DNA from 3 places in the Methylobacterium sp. 142-1Y genome. Region 3 is predicted to be linked to each of the others. Evidence: riboswitches for the same ligand, from Rfam matches in the RefSeq annotation. Region 3 holds a riboswitch; each other region holds the start of a gene.

Region 1 (3,269 bases), 1.4 Mb from region 3:
GCAGCTCCACGCCCCGGGCTTCGCCGAGCTCGTCCACGAAGTTCTGTTCACCACAGGCCTCTCTCCCGCCCGGCTCGAACTCGAGATCACCGAGACAGCGCTCGTGCGCGATCCGGTGCGGGCGCTCGCCGCCCTGCGCCGGGTCAAGGCGATGGGGGTGCGGATCGCCATGGACGATTTCGGCACAGGCTACTCGTCCCTGTCCAACCTGCGCGCCTTCCCGTTCGACAAGATCAAGATCGACCGGTCGTTCATCCGCGCCGTCGACGTCAACCACGAGACCGCGGCGATCATGCGGGCGGTGCTGGGCTTAGGGAGGGGGCTGGGCCTGCCGGTCCTGGCGGAGGGCGTCGAGACCTCGGCCGAGCTCGCCTTCCTGGGGGCCGAGAACTGCCACGAGGCGCAGGGCTATCTTCTCGGCCGCCCCGGCCCGATCGCCCATTTCGCCGAGCATACGAGCGAGGAGCCCGGAGACGAGAACGCGGCGGCGTGAGGCTTTCGGCGGGCGGGGCAGGCCCGCCGCCGGAACGGCAACCCGACCGTCGACGGGCAGGGGAGGTGACGGCCCGGTCGCATGCGTGGCACCGCAGGCGGCCCCTATGCCGGTGGACGGCGTGAGCCGTGGCTTGAGCGGAGGCGGGCCGGGTGGCACCACCGTCGGGACGGTCGAGGACACCTTAACCCATGTTGAATCGCAGGTTGATCGCCGCTGCCGCCTGGATCGGCCTCCTAACCTCCGCCCATGCTGGCGAGCCCCTGCGCCTCGTCCTGGCCACCGCGACGCCCGGCGGCGGCTTCCCGGCCTATGGCGAGGCGCTGGCGGCGGCGATCCGGGAGGTGGACCCGGATCTCACCGTGGAGTTGCGCTCCAGCAAGGGCTCGACCGAGAACCTGGTTCTCCTGCGTGACGGACGGGTCGATCTCGGCCTCGTCCAGGGCGAATACGCCTACGAGGCGCTTGGCCAGCAGGGCGCGCCGCCGGCCGTGACCGTGGTCGCCCCGGTCTACGCGGCGCCGGGCCTGTTCGTGGTGCCGGCCGACAGCCCGGTTCGCAGCCTCGACGACCTGCGCGGGCAACCGGTGGCCCTGGGCACGCGCAGTTCCGGCCTCACCGCCATGGGCCGGACGATCCTGCGCGGGGCAGGCATCGACCCCGAGCGCGACATCGGGCCGATTCTCCTCGACCATGCCGGCGACGGCCCGGTGATGGTACGGGCAGGCCAGGCCGCGGCCCTGTTCGGCGGCGGCACCGGCTGGCCGGGCTTCCGCGCGATGGCCGAGGGTCCGGGCGGGGCTCGCTTCCTCGGCCCCCCGGCGACGGCTCTTCCGGCGATCCTGGCGGCGAGCCCGTCCTTGCGGCGCATCACCGTGGCGCCCGGCACCTTCCCGGGCCAGGACGCGGCAATCGACACCGTGGGATCGTGGAGCTTCATCCTCGGCAAGCCCGGCCTCGACCCGGCGGCGGTGGCCCGCTTCGTCGCAGCGATCGACAAGGCGAAGCCGGCCCTCGCCCGGCACCTGCCGCACGAGCGGCCGAGCGACCCCCGCGACCTGTCGGGGGCGGTTCCGGCATCCTGGCTCCATCCGGCGACGGCGGCCTTCCTGCGCGGCGAGTAGGCCCGGGCCCGTCGCCGGCCGGTGTGTTCCTGTGGACACAGGTTCGGTAACATTATTACATTGCGTTTCCGAGTGTTGCTTACGCACGGTCGGGCTGCCATGGATGGTGCCGCCAAGGTTCCCCGGGTGCTGAGCCCGCGGGCGAAGCGGGAGCTCGGTGACCCCATCGGATGCGGAAGCATCCGCGGTGAGGCCGAGGCTGCCCCCGCAACTGTGAGCGGAGATGACCCGCCGCCGAAAGCCACTGGTGCGCCTGGCACCGGGAAGGCGAGGCGGGACCGGTGCTCCGCGAGCCAGTAGACCTGCCTCGGCATGCGCCTCGCGGCGCGGTCACGTCCCGCGGGCGGTGCGGCCCGGGGGAGCGGTCGGGCTGTGCGCCGCGCGATTTTCGCGCGGCCTTCGGCCTGCCACTCGCCCGGACGCATTCGCGCGGCAACATCGAGTATGCTTCGTTGAGAACCCGCCCGCCTCTTCATCATCCCATGCCCGCCCTGGCGACCGCCCTGGGGTTGATCCTCGCGGCCGGCACCGCGCACGGGCAGGAGACCATCGCCCTCGACGAGGTCGTGGTGGCGGGCGCCCCTGCGCTCCCGGCGCCCTCCGCCGCCGGCACGATCGGGCTCATCGGCCCGACCCCGGGCTTTCGCGGCGACCGGGCGGTGAGCAGCACGAAGACCGATACGCCCCAGCGCGACGTGCCGCAGGTCGTCACCGTCGCGCCGCGAGAGGTCGTCACCGACCTCGCGGCGACGCGGGTCGACCGCGTCCTCACCTATATGCCGGGCGTCGCGCAGCAGAACAATTTCGGCGGCCTCACCATCTTCAGCTACGCCATCCGGGGCGTCACCACCTCGGAGCTGTACAAGAACGGCTTTCCCCTCAACCGCGGGTTCCCGCCGCCGCCCGACACCCAGAACGTCGAGCGGATCGAGGTGCTGAAGGGCCCCGGCGGCGGCCTGTTCGGGCGCAGCGACCCGGGCGGCCTCGTCAACATCATCACCAAGCAGCCGACCGCGGAACGCTTCGTCGAGATGGGCGGTCTTTGGGGCTCGTTCGAGCAGGTCCGCGGCACAATCGATTCGGGCGGCGCGCTCAACGAAGACGGCACGCTGCTCTACCGCTTCAACCTCGCGACCGGGCGCCAGAACAGCTTTCGCGATTTCGTCGACGGCGACCGGCTGTTCGTCGCCCCCGTCGTGAGCTGGCAGGTCACGCCCGACACCAAGGTCACGGTCGAGACCGAGTTCCTGAGGAACCGCACGGTGTTCGACCGCGGCGTCATCGCGATCGACAACCGGCTCGGGTTCCTGCCGATCTCGCGCTTCCTCGGCGAGCCGGGCCAGAGCATCCGGCAGACCAACGACTCGATGCAGATCCGGGTCGACCACCGCCTCGATGCCGACTGGCAGATGCGGCTTGCCACCTACCTCAACTCCAACTCGCTCGCCGGCGAGGCGGTCGAGGTGCGGGACATCGCCGCCGACAACCGCACGGTCCTGCGCGACCGCAACTATCGCAACTACCGCGCCGCCGTGGCCCTCGGCCAGGCCGAGCTGGTCGGGCGCTTCGATACCGCCGGGATCGGCCACACCCTGCTGCTGGGCTTCGAGCGCGAGAGCACCGACGGCACCTACCAGCAGATCCGCTCCAAC
Region 2 (3,269 bases), 2.1 Mb from region 3:
GTCCGGGTCCTTGGGGTCCTTGTCGCCGAGGATGTAGGGCAGGCCCATGATCCAGGTGCGACCGGGACCGGAATTGGCCGGACGGGCATACATGAACTTGCCCTTGTTCTGGCGCGCCCAGGCCAGAAGCTCCTCGGCGCTCGTCGGCACCGTCTTCACCCGCTCGGGCATGTACTCGATCAGCGGGCCCGACGGGTACCAGGCGACGCACAGGCCCTGGCCCTGCGCCAGGCCGTTCAGCCTGAGCGCGGCGGGCTGATAGATGTCGGCGGGCTTCGGCAACTGGCCGGCATAGGGCTTCAGGTCGATCCACAGCGTCTGCTCGATGCCGGCGGCGATGCCGTCGGTGCCGGTGAGCACGAGGTCGATGTCGACCCGGCCGGCGGCCTGCTGGGCCTTCAGCTTCGAGGGCAGTTCCGGCGCCGGTGCCTTGGTGAAGGCGAAGCGCGAGACGATGCCGGGCTTTGCCCGGCGATAGGCCTCGATCGCCTTCTGGGTGAGCGCCAGGTTGCCCGCGACATCCACCACCGTGACGACGACGGGCGAGGTCGGCAGGGCGAGGTTCGCCCAGGCGCGCCCGCCGAGGACGAGCCCCGCCCCGGCCGCGAGCCCCGCGACCGCATTGCGGCGTGTGATCGTCATGTTTCCCCCGTTTTGCTGCCTGCGGGCTCTGCCGGCCCTTGAGCGACGACGGATCGCTCCATACTTTCATCCATTGGTGCACTAATATTTTAGGGCGTCAAGTCTGCCGTTGCGACAGGTCGCCGGGCTCCGCGCCGCGTTGCGCCATCGACCGGGGGGACAGTGGACCGGATCGCCACTGCGCGGGCGGCCCATCCGGCGAGGCGCCGCGCATCGCCCCCGTGAGCGACCGCGCGATCACCATTGCTCCTTCGTAACCGAATCGCTAAGCTTGCCTCCGACGGTTCCCTCCGGGGATCAAAAGGGAACGCGGTGAGGGTGACGAGCCCGAAGCCGCGGCTGCCCCCGCAACTGTAAGCGGCGAGCCTTCCATCACCTTACGTCACTGGGGATCCTCGACGCTCCCTGGGAAGACGATGGCAGGCGCTGACCCGTGAGCCAGGAGACCTGCCGTCAGCCGTGGTCACACGCGAGCACGTCGGGCGGGGTGTCCTGATGGGTGTCGAGGCGAGAGGCGAGGAGCCTTCGCCCCGCTGTCGTTCGCGGTGACGTGCCACAGCCTCGCGCCGTCCCGCCATGCTCGCTCCCCTCCCCTCCCGATCCGCCGACAGGACGCGCGCAATGCGTCCTGCAGATCGTCCGGGAGAGTGGAAATGTAACTTTATAACGTTACATTTTTTGCGAGACCGGCTACGGACGGGGCGCCATCCTGCCCTGGACTCTTCCATGCCCGCGCTCCGCGCCCGTCGCTCCACCGCCCTCGCCGCCACCGTCCTGCTCGTTGCCGCCCCTGCTTGCGCCGAGGAGATCAGCCTCGACCGCATCGACGTCGCGGGGGGCCGCAACCGCGAGGAGGCCGCGCCCGGCCTCAACCTCGCGACGCCGTCGCGCTCGGGGTCCCGCCTCGGCCTCACCCCGCTCGAGACCCCGGCGAGCCTCGACATCATCAGCGGCGAGACCGTCCGGGCCCGGGGCCAGAACACCGTCGAGGAGGCGGTGACCCAGAACGCCGTCGGCATCACCAGCATCGCGGCGCCCGGCAACGGCAACCTCGCCTTCACGGCGAGGGGCTTCGCCGGGGCCGGCTCGGTGCAGCAGCTCTACGACGGCACGCGGCTCTATGTCGGGGCCGGTACGGTCACCTTCCCGTTCGACACCTGGTCGGCGGAGCGGATCGAGGTCCTGCGCGGCCCGGCCTCGGTGCTCTACGGCGAGGGCGCGATCGGCGGCATCATCAACGTGGTGCCGAAGAAGCCGGTCTTCACGCCCATCGGCGAGGCGCGGGCGGCGATCGGCTCGGACGGCCTGGCACGCCTCGCCCTCGACAGCGGCGGGCCGGTCGGCGAGAACCTGGCCTACCGGTTCAATCTCAGCGGCAACTGGGCCGACGGCTGGGTGAAGCCCGACGGCGATTTCCGCAATCTCGCCCTCTCGGCCGCGGTGACCTGGCGGGCGGCGCCCGACCTGAGCGTCACGCTCTCGCACGACCTCGGTTATAACGAGCCGACCCGCTACTGGGGCTCGCCGCTCGTCGGCGGCCGGGTACCCGACCGCTTGCGCTTCACCAACTACAACATCCGGGATTCGCAGATCGCCTGGTTCGACAACTGGACGCAGTTGCGCACCGAGTGGAACCCGACTCCCGACATCACGATCCGCAACACCGCCTACCGCCTCTCGACCGAGCGGCATTGGCGCGACGTCGAGCAATATACCTACCAGCCGGCGACCGGCCTGATCCAGCGCAGCGACTATATCGAGATCTTCCATCACGAGGAGCAGATCGGCAACCGCCTCGATGCCACGTTCCGCGGCAGCCTGTTCGGGTTCAAGACGTCGACGGTCCTGGGCTTCGACGTCAACCACGTCGATTTCCGCCGCGACAGCAACTCCCCCTTCGACGGCGAGAGCGTCGTCGATCCGTACAATTTCGCCCAAGGGCGCTTCATCAACCTCACGGGCACCCGCACCGACATCGTCTCGCGCACCCGCCAGGCCTCGGTCTTCGCCGAGAACCGGCTGGAGCTGACGCCACAATTCGCCCTGGTCACGGGGGTCCGCTACGACGCCCCCCGGGTGGCGGTGAACCGGCCGCTCGCGTCGACCGCCTTCGAGAAGACCTTCGATTCCGTCAGCACCCGCGTCGCCGCCGTCTACAATCCGACGCCCGACCTCGCCCTCTACGCGCAATACGCCACCGCCGCCGATCCCCTCGGCAGCCTGATCACCACCAGCGTGGCGCAATCGCAGTTCCAGCTCGCCACCGGCGAACAGGTCGAGGCCGGCGCCAAGGGCCTGTTCGACAATGGCCGCGGCGAGTGGACCTTCGCCGCCTACCACATCCGCAAGGACAACCTGCTGACCCCGATCCCCGACCGGCCGACGGAGGTGGCCCAGGTCGGCAGCCAGTCGTCCCGCGGCGTCGAGGTCGCCTTCGCCTACCAATTGTCCGATGCGTGGCGCATCGAGGCCAACACCGCCCTGCTGCGGGCCCGCTACGACAACTTCGCCCAGACGATCAACGGCGCCGCGGTGTCGTTTACCGGCAACGTCCCGGTCGACGTGCCCCAGCGCGTCACCAATGTCTGGCTGGCCTACGCCTTCGCGCCGGGCTGGGTGGCGCGGCT
Region 3 (3,269 bases):
CGGAAGGCCGGACAGCTGCGCGCCGCCACCATCCCGGCCATGTAGAAGGCCGTGCGCAGGCAGGGACGCCCACCGGCAATCGCGTGGCGGCCCGGGTGAGCCCCGCTCTGGGTCGGATGAGGCGCCATCCCGGCCAGACTGGCCGCCGCCTTGCGGTCGAGCGTGCCGAGTTCGGGCATGTCGGTGATCACCACGCTGGCGATGCGCGAACCGATCCCGGGGATCGAGGTCAGGATCGCGCGCTTGCGCGCCAGGCCAGGCTCGGCGGCGATGCGTGCCTCGAGAGCGGCCTCGACCTCGGTGCAGGCAGCCGTCAGGGCCTTGATCACCGCCCTGTGGCTGTCGGCGATGGCCGGGTCGAGGGCCTGGGCCAGGCGGGTCTTCTCCATGGCGATCAGCTCGGTGAGCTGGCGGCGCCGGGTCGAGAGAGCCTTGAGGGTGATCTGGTCGGGGGTCGGGGCGGGGCGCAGGTGCTCGCTCATGCGCTGAGCAAAGCGGGCGATGAGGGCGGCGTCCAGCCGGTCTGTCTTGGCGATCAGCCCTTCGGCGGAGCGGAACGCCTTGACCTGGCGCGGATCGGCCAGGGCGACATCGAGCTCAGCTTTACGCAGGGCGGCGATGAGGGGATAGGCGTAGGGGCCGATCGCCTCCAGGGCGACCGTGCGGATCCCGCGCTGCTTGAGCGTCGAGATCAGCTTGGCGATGCCGGTCTCCGTATTGTCCTGACGCACCGGCTTGGCCGCCGGGAAGAAGCCGAGATCGAGGAAGTGCTTGCCGACATCGATGCCGGCCACGGTGGGGATGGTGGCGCTGTGTGACATGGGTGATCCTGTCCTGTACGCGGGCGCCTGCACGAGGCAGGGCCCGATCGACTGTCCGGAGCAGCCATCAGGACATCCGGGATCAGGCCGGAAGGCGATCGTGCGGCCATCGCCGTTGAGCGACAGGGGACGCAGACCGGGAAACCGTGAGACCGCCGGATGCCCTCGCCGTAGCAGCCTACGGCCACACATCAGGTACAGGAAACAGTATGAGTTGTGGGTTTCTCAATTTGATCGACCGCTTCGGCGAGCAATCCGGACCTTCCTATCGTAATCACGAGCTCTTGCTTCCCTCCCTCTGCGGTCTGTCGCACGTCCAAGCTGATAGAATTTGGACTCTAGCCGATGTCTCCCTCGCCAGCGGGGGGTTCGCCATAGGAAAGTTGTGTGCTTTGAGCGGCACAACCAGTGGATTGCCGCTGCCTGACATTGACGATCGGAAACGTGGCTGTAACAGAGACAGCGACGGTTCCCCCCGGGGATCAAAAGGGAATGCGGTGAGGACCCAGGTCCTAATCCGCAGCTGCCCCCGCAACTGTAAGCGGCGAGCCCTCCACCACCTGTGTCACTGGGTGCCTCACCCGGGAAGACGGTGGCGGGCACTGACCCGCGAGCCAGGAGACCTGCCGTCAGCCGTGGTCACACGCGAAGCGCGTCGGACGGGGTGTTCCGACGGGTGTCGAGGCGGATGCGTGCATCCGTGCGAGACTTCGTTCGCGGTGACGTGCCACAGCCGTTCACCGAGGCTCCGTGATCCCGTCCCGCTCTCGTTCGTCGCTCCGGCTTTGTGCCATCGCCGCCTGCGCTCTCTCGCCCGTCGTGACCGCCCTTCCATCTCGCGCCCAGCCCGCGAGTTCATCGGCACCCGCCGACGCCACCATCCCGCTCGATCCGATCTCGGTCGAGGGCACCTTTACGGCGACGCCGAGCTACCGCGTCGAGGAACTCTACAGCGGATCCAAGACCATCACGCCGAGGCGCGACCTGCCCCAGCAGGTCGACGTCGTCCCCCGCGAGGTTCTGCGCGACACCGCCGCCACCCGCGTCGAGCGCGCCCTCGACTACGTGCCCGGCATCGCCAAGCAGAACGATTTCGGCAACCAGAACCTCGCCCTCTACTCGGTGCGGGGCTTCGCCACTCAGGACATTTTCCAGAACGGCTTCAACATCGCTCGCGGCTACAACGGCGCGCCCGATACACAGAACGTCCAGTCGATCGAGGTGCTGAAAGGACCGAGCGGCGCACTCTACGGCCGCAGCGACCCGGGCGGCACCATCAACATCCTGACCAAGCAGCCAGTCGCCCTGCCGTTCGTCGAGATGGGCGCCCTGTTCGGCAGCTTCGGCACCGCCCGCACCACCGTCGATGCCGGCGGCCCGCTGACCCGGGACGGCAGCGTGCTCTACCGCTTCAACGGGGTCCTCGCCCGCCAGGACAGCTTTCGTGACTACGTCGACGGCGACCGGGTGCTCGCCGCACCCGTGGTGAGCTGGCAGGTCACTCCCGACACCAAGCTGACGGTCGAGGCACAGTACCTGCGGAACCGCGCGACCTTCGATCGCGGTACGGTGGCGGTGAACAACCGCCTCGGGGTGGTGCCGCGCTCGCGCTTCTTCGGAGAGCCGGGAGACGATTCGGTCTCCGAGGCCGGCATCCTGCAGGTGCGGCTGGAGCACGCCTTCAACGCCGATTGGCATCTGCGCCTCGCCACCCACCTCAACACCGGCAGCCTGACCGGCCTGCAGACCGGTGCAACCGGCCTTCTCGACGACGGCCGTACGCTGCTGCGCGAGTTCCGCCGGCACGACTTCACCTGGGGCGTGGCGATCGGGCAAGCCGAGCTCGTCGGGCGCTTCGACACCGGTCCCATTGCCCATACCGTGCTGCTGGGCCTCGAACACGAGCGTTACAACAGCACCGAGAACCTGCTGCGATCGACGCCTCGCATCGATCCGTTCGCGCTCGACCTATTCAATCCGGTCTACGGCCAGATGAAGCCGCCCTTCACGCGCTCGTACCGGGCGAGCGAAAATGTCGGCAATACCGCGTTCTACGCCCAGGACCAGATCGCGCTGAGCCCGGAATGGAAGCTGCTGCTCGGCAACCGTACCGACTTCTACAACCAGACCTTCCGGGACAAGAACGCCGGGGACCGCACCGAGCAGGACCGCACCGGCCTGTCGCCGCGCGCGGGCCTCGTCTATCAGCCGCTGTCGTTCCTCTCGCTCTACGGCAACGTCGCAGCGTCCTTCCGCCCCAATACCGGCTTCGACCGCGCGACGCGTCCCTTCGCGCCCGAGACCGGCTTCGGCTACGAAGTGGGCGCCAAGCTCGACCTGTTCGACGGCTTGGGCATCACGGCCGCCGCCTTCCACATCGAGAAGGAGAACGTCCTCACCACCGACCCGGCGGACTTCTTCTTCCAGATCGCCGCCGGGGCGGTGCGC

Evidence for each region. A riboswitch is a leader RNA that binds a small molecule or an ion and turns the genes downstream of it on or off. The one in region 3 is predicted to bind cobalamin.
Region 1: it holds a riboswitch for cobalamin, as region 3 does, so the genes downstream of both, AC3AOF_RS08800 (TonB-dependent siderophore receptor) here and AC3AOF_RS14995 (TonB-dependent siderophore receptor) in region 3, are expected to answer to the same signal.
Region 2: it holds a riboswitch for cobalamin, as region 3 does, so the genes downstream of both, AC3AOF_RS05665 (TonB-dependent receptor) here and AC3AOF_RS14995 (TonB-dependent siderophore receptor) in region 3, are expected to answer to the same signal.

Annotation. Positions count from the first base shown of each region.
Region 1 covers NZ_CM173224.1:1,915,342-1,918,610, forward strand. The annotation lists gene AC3AOF_RS08790 (putative bifunctional diguanylate cyclase/phosphodiesterase) at 1-493, shown strand, start outside; gene AC3AOF_RS08795 (TAXI family TRAP transporter solute-binding subunit) at 685-1,617, shown strand; cobalamin riboswitch at 1,717-1,941, shown strand; gene AC3AOF_RS08800 (TonB-dependent siderophore receptor) at 2,100-3,269, shown strand, end outside.
Region 2 covers NZ_CM173224.1:1,193,581-1,196,849, forward strand. The annotation lists gene AC3AOF_RS05660 (extracellular solute-binding protein) at 1-642, opposite strand, end outside; cobalamin riboswitch at 907-1,111, shown strand; gene AC3AOF_RS05665 (TonB-dependent receptor) at 1,369-3,269, shown strand, end outside.
Region 3 covers NZ_CM173224.1:3,299,463-3,302,731, forward strand. The annotation lists gene AC3AOF_RS14990 (IS110 family RNA-guided transposase) at 1-821, opposite strand, end outside; cobalamin riboswitch at 1,271-1,466, shown strand; gene AC3AOF_RS14995 (TonB-dependent siderophore receptor) at 1,641-3,269, shown strand, end outside.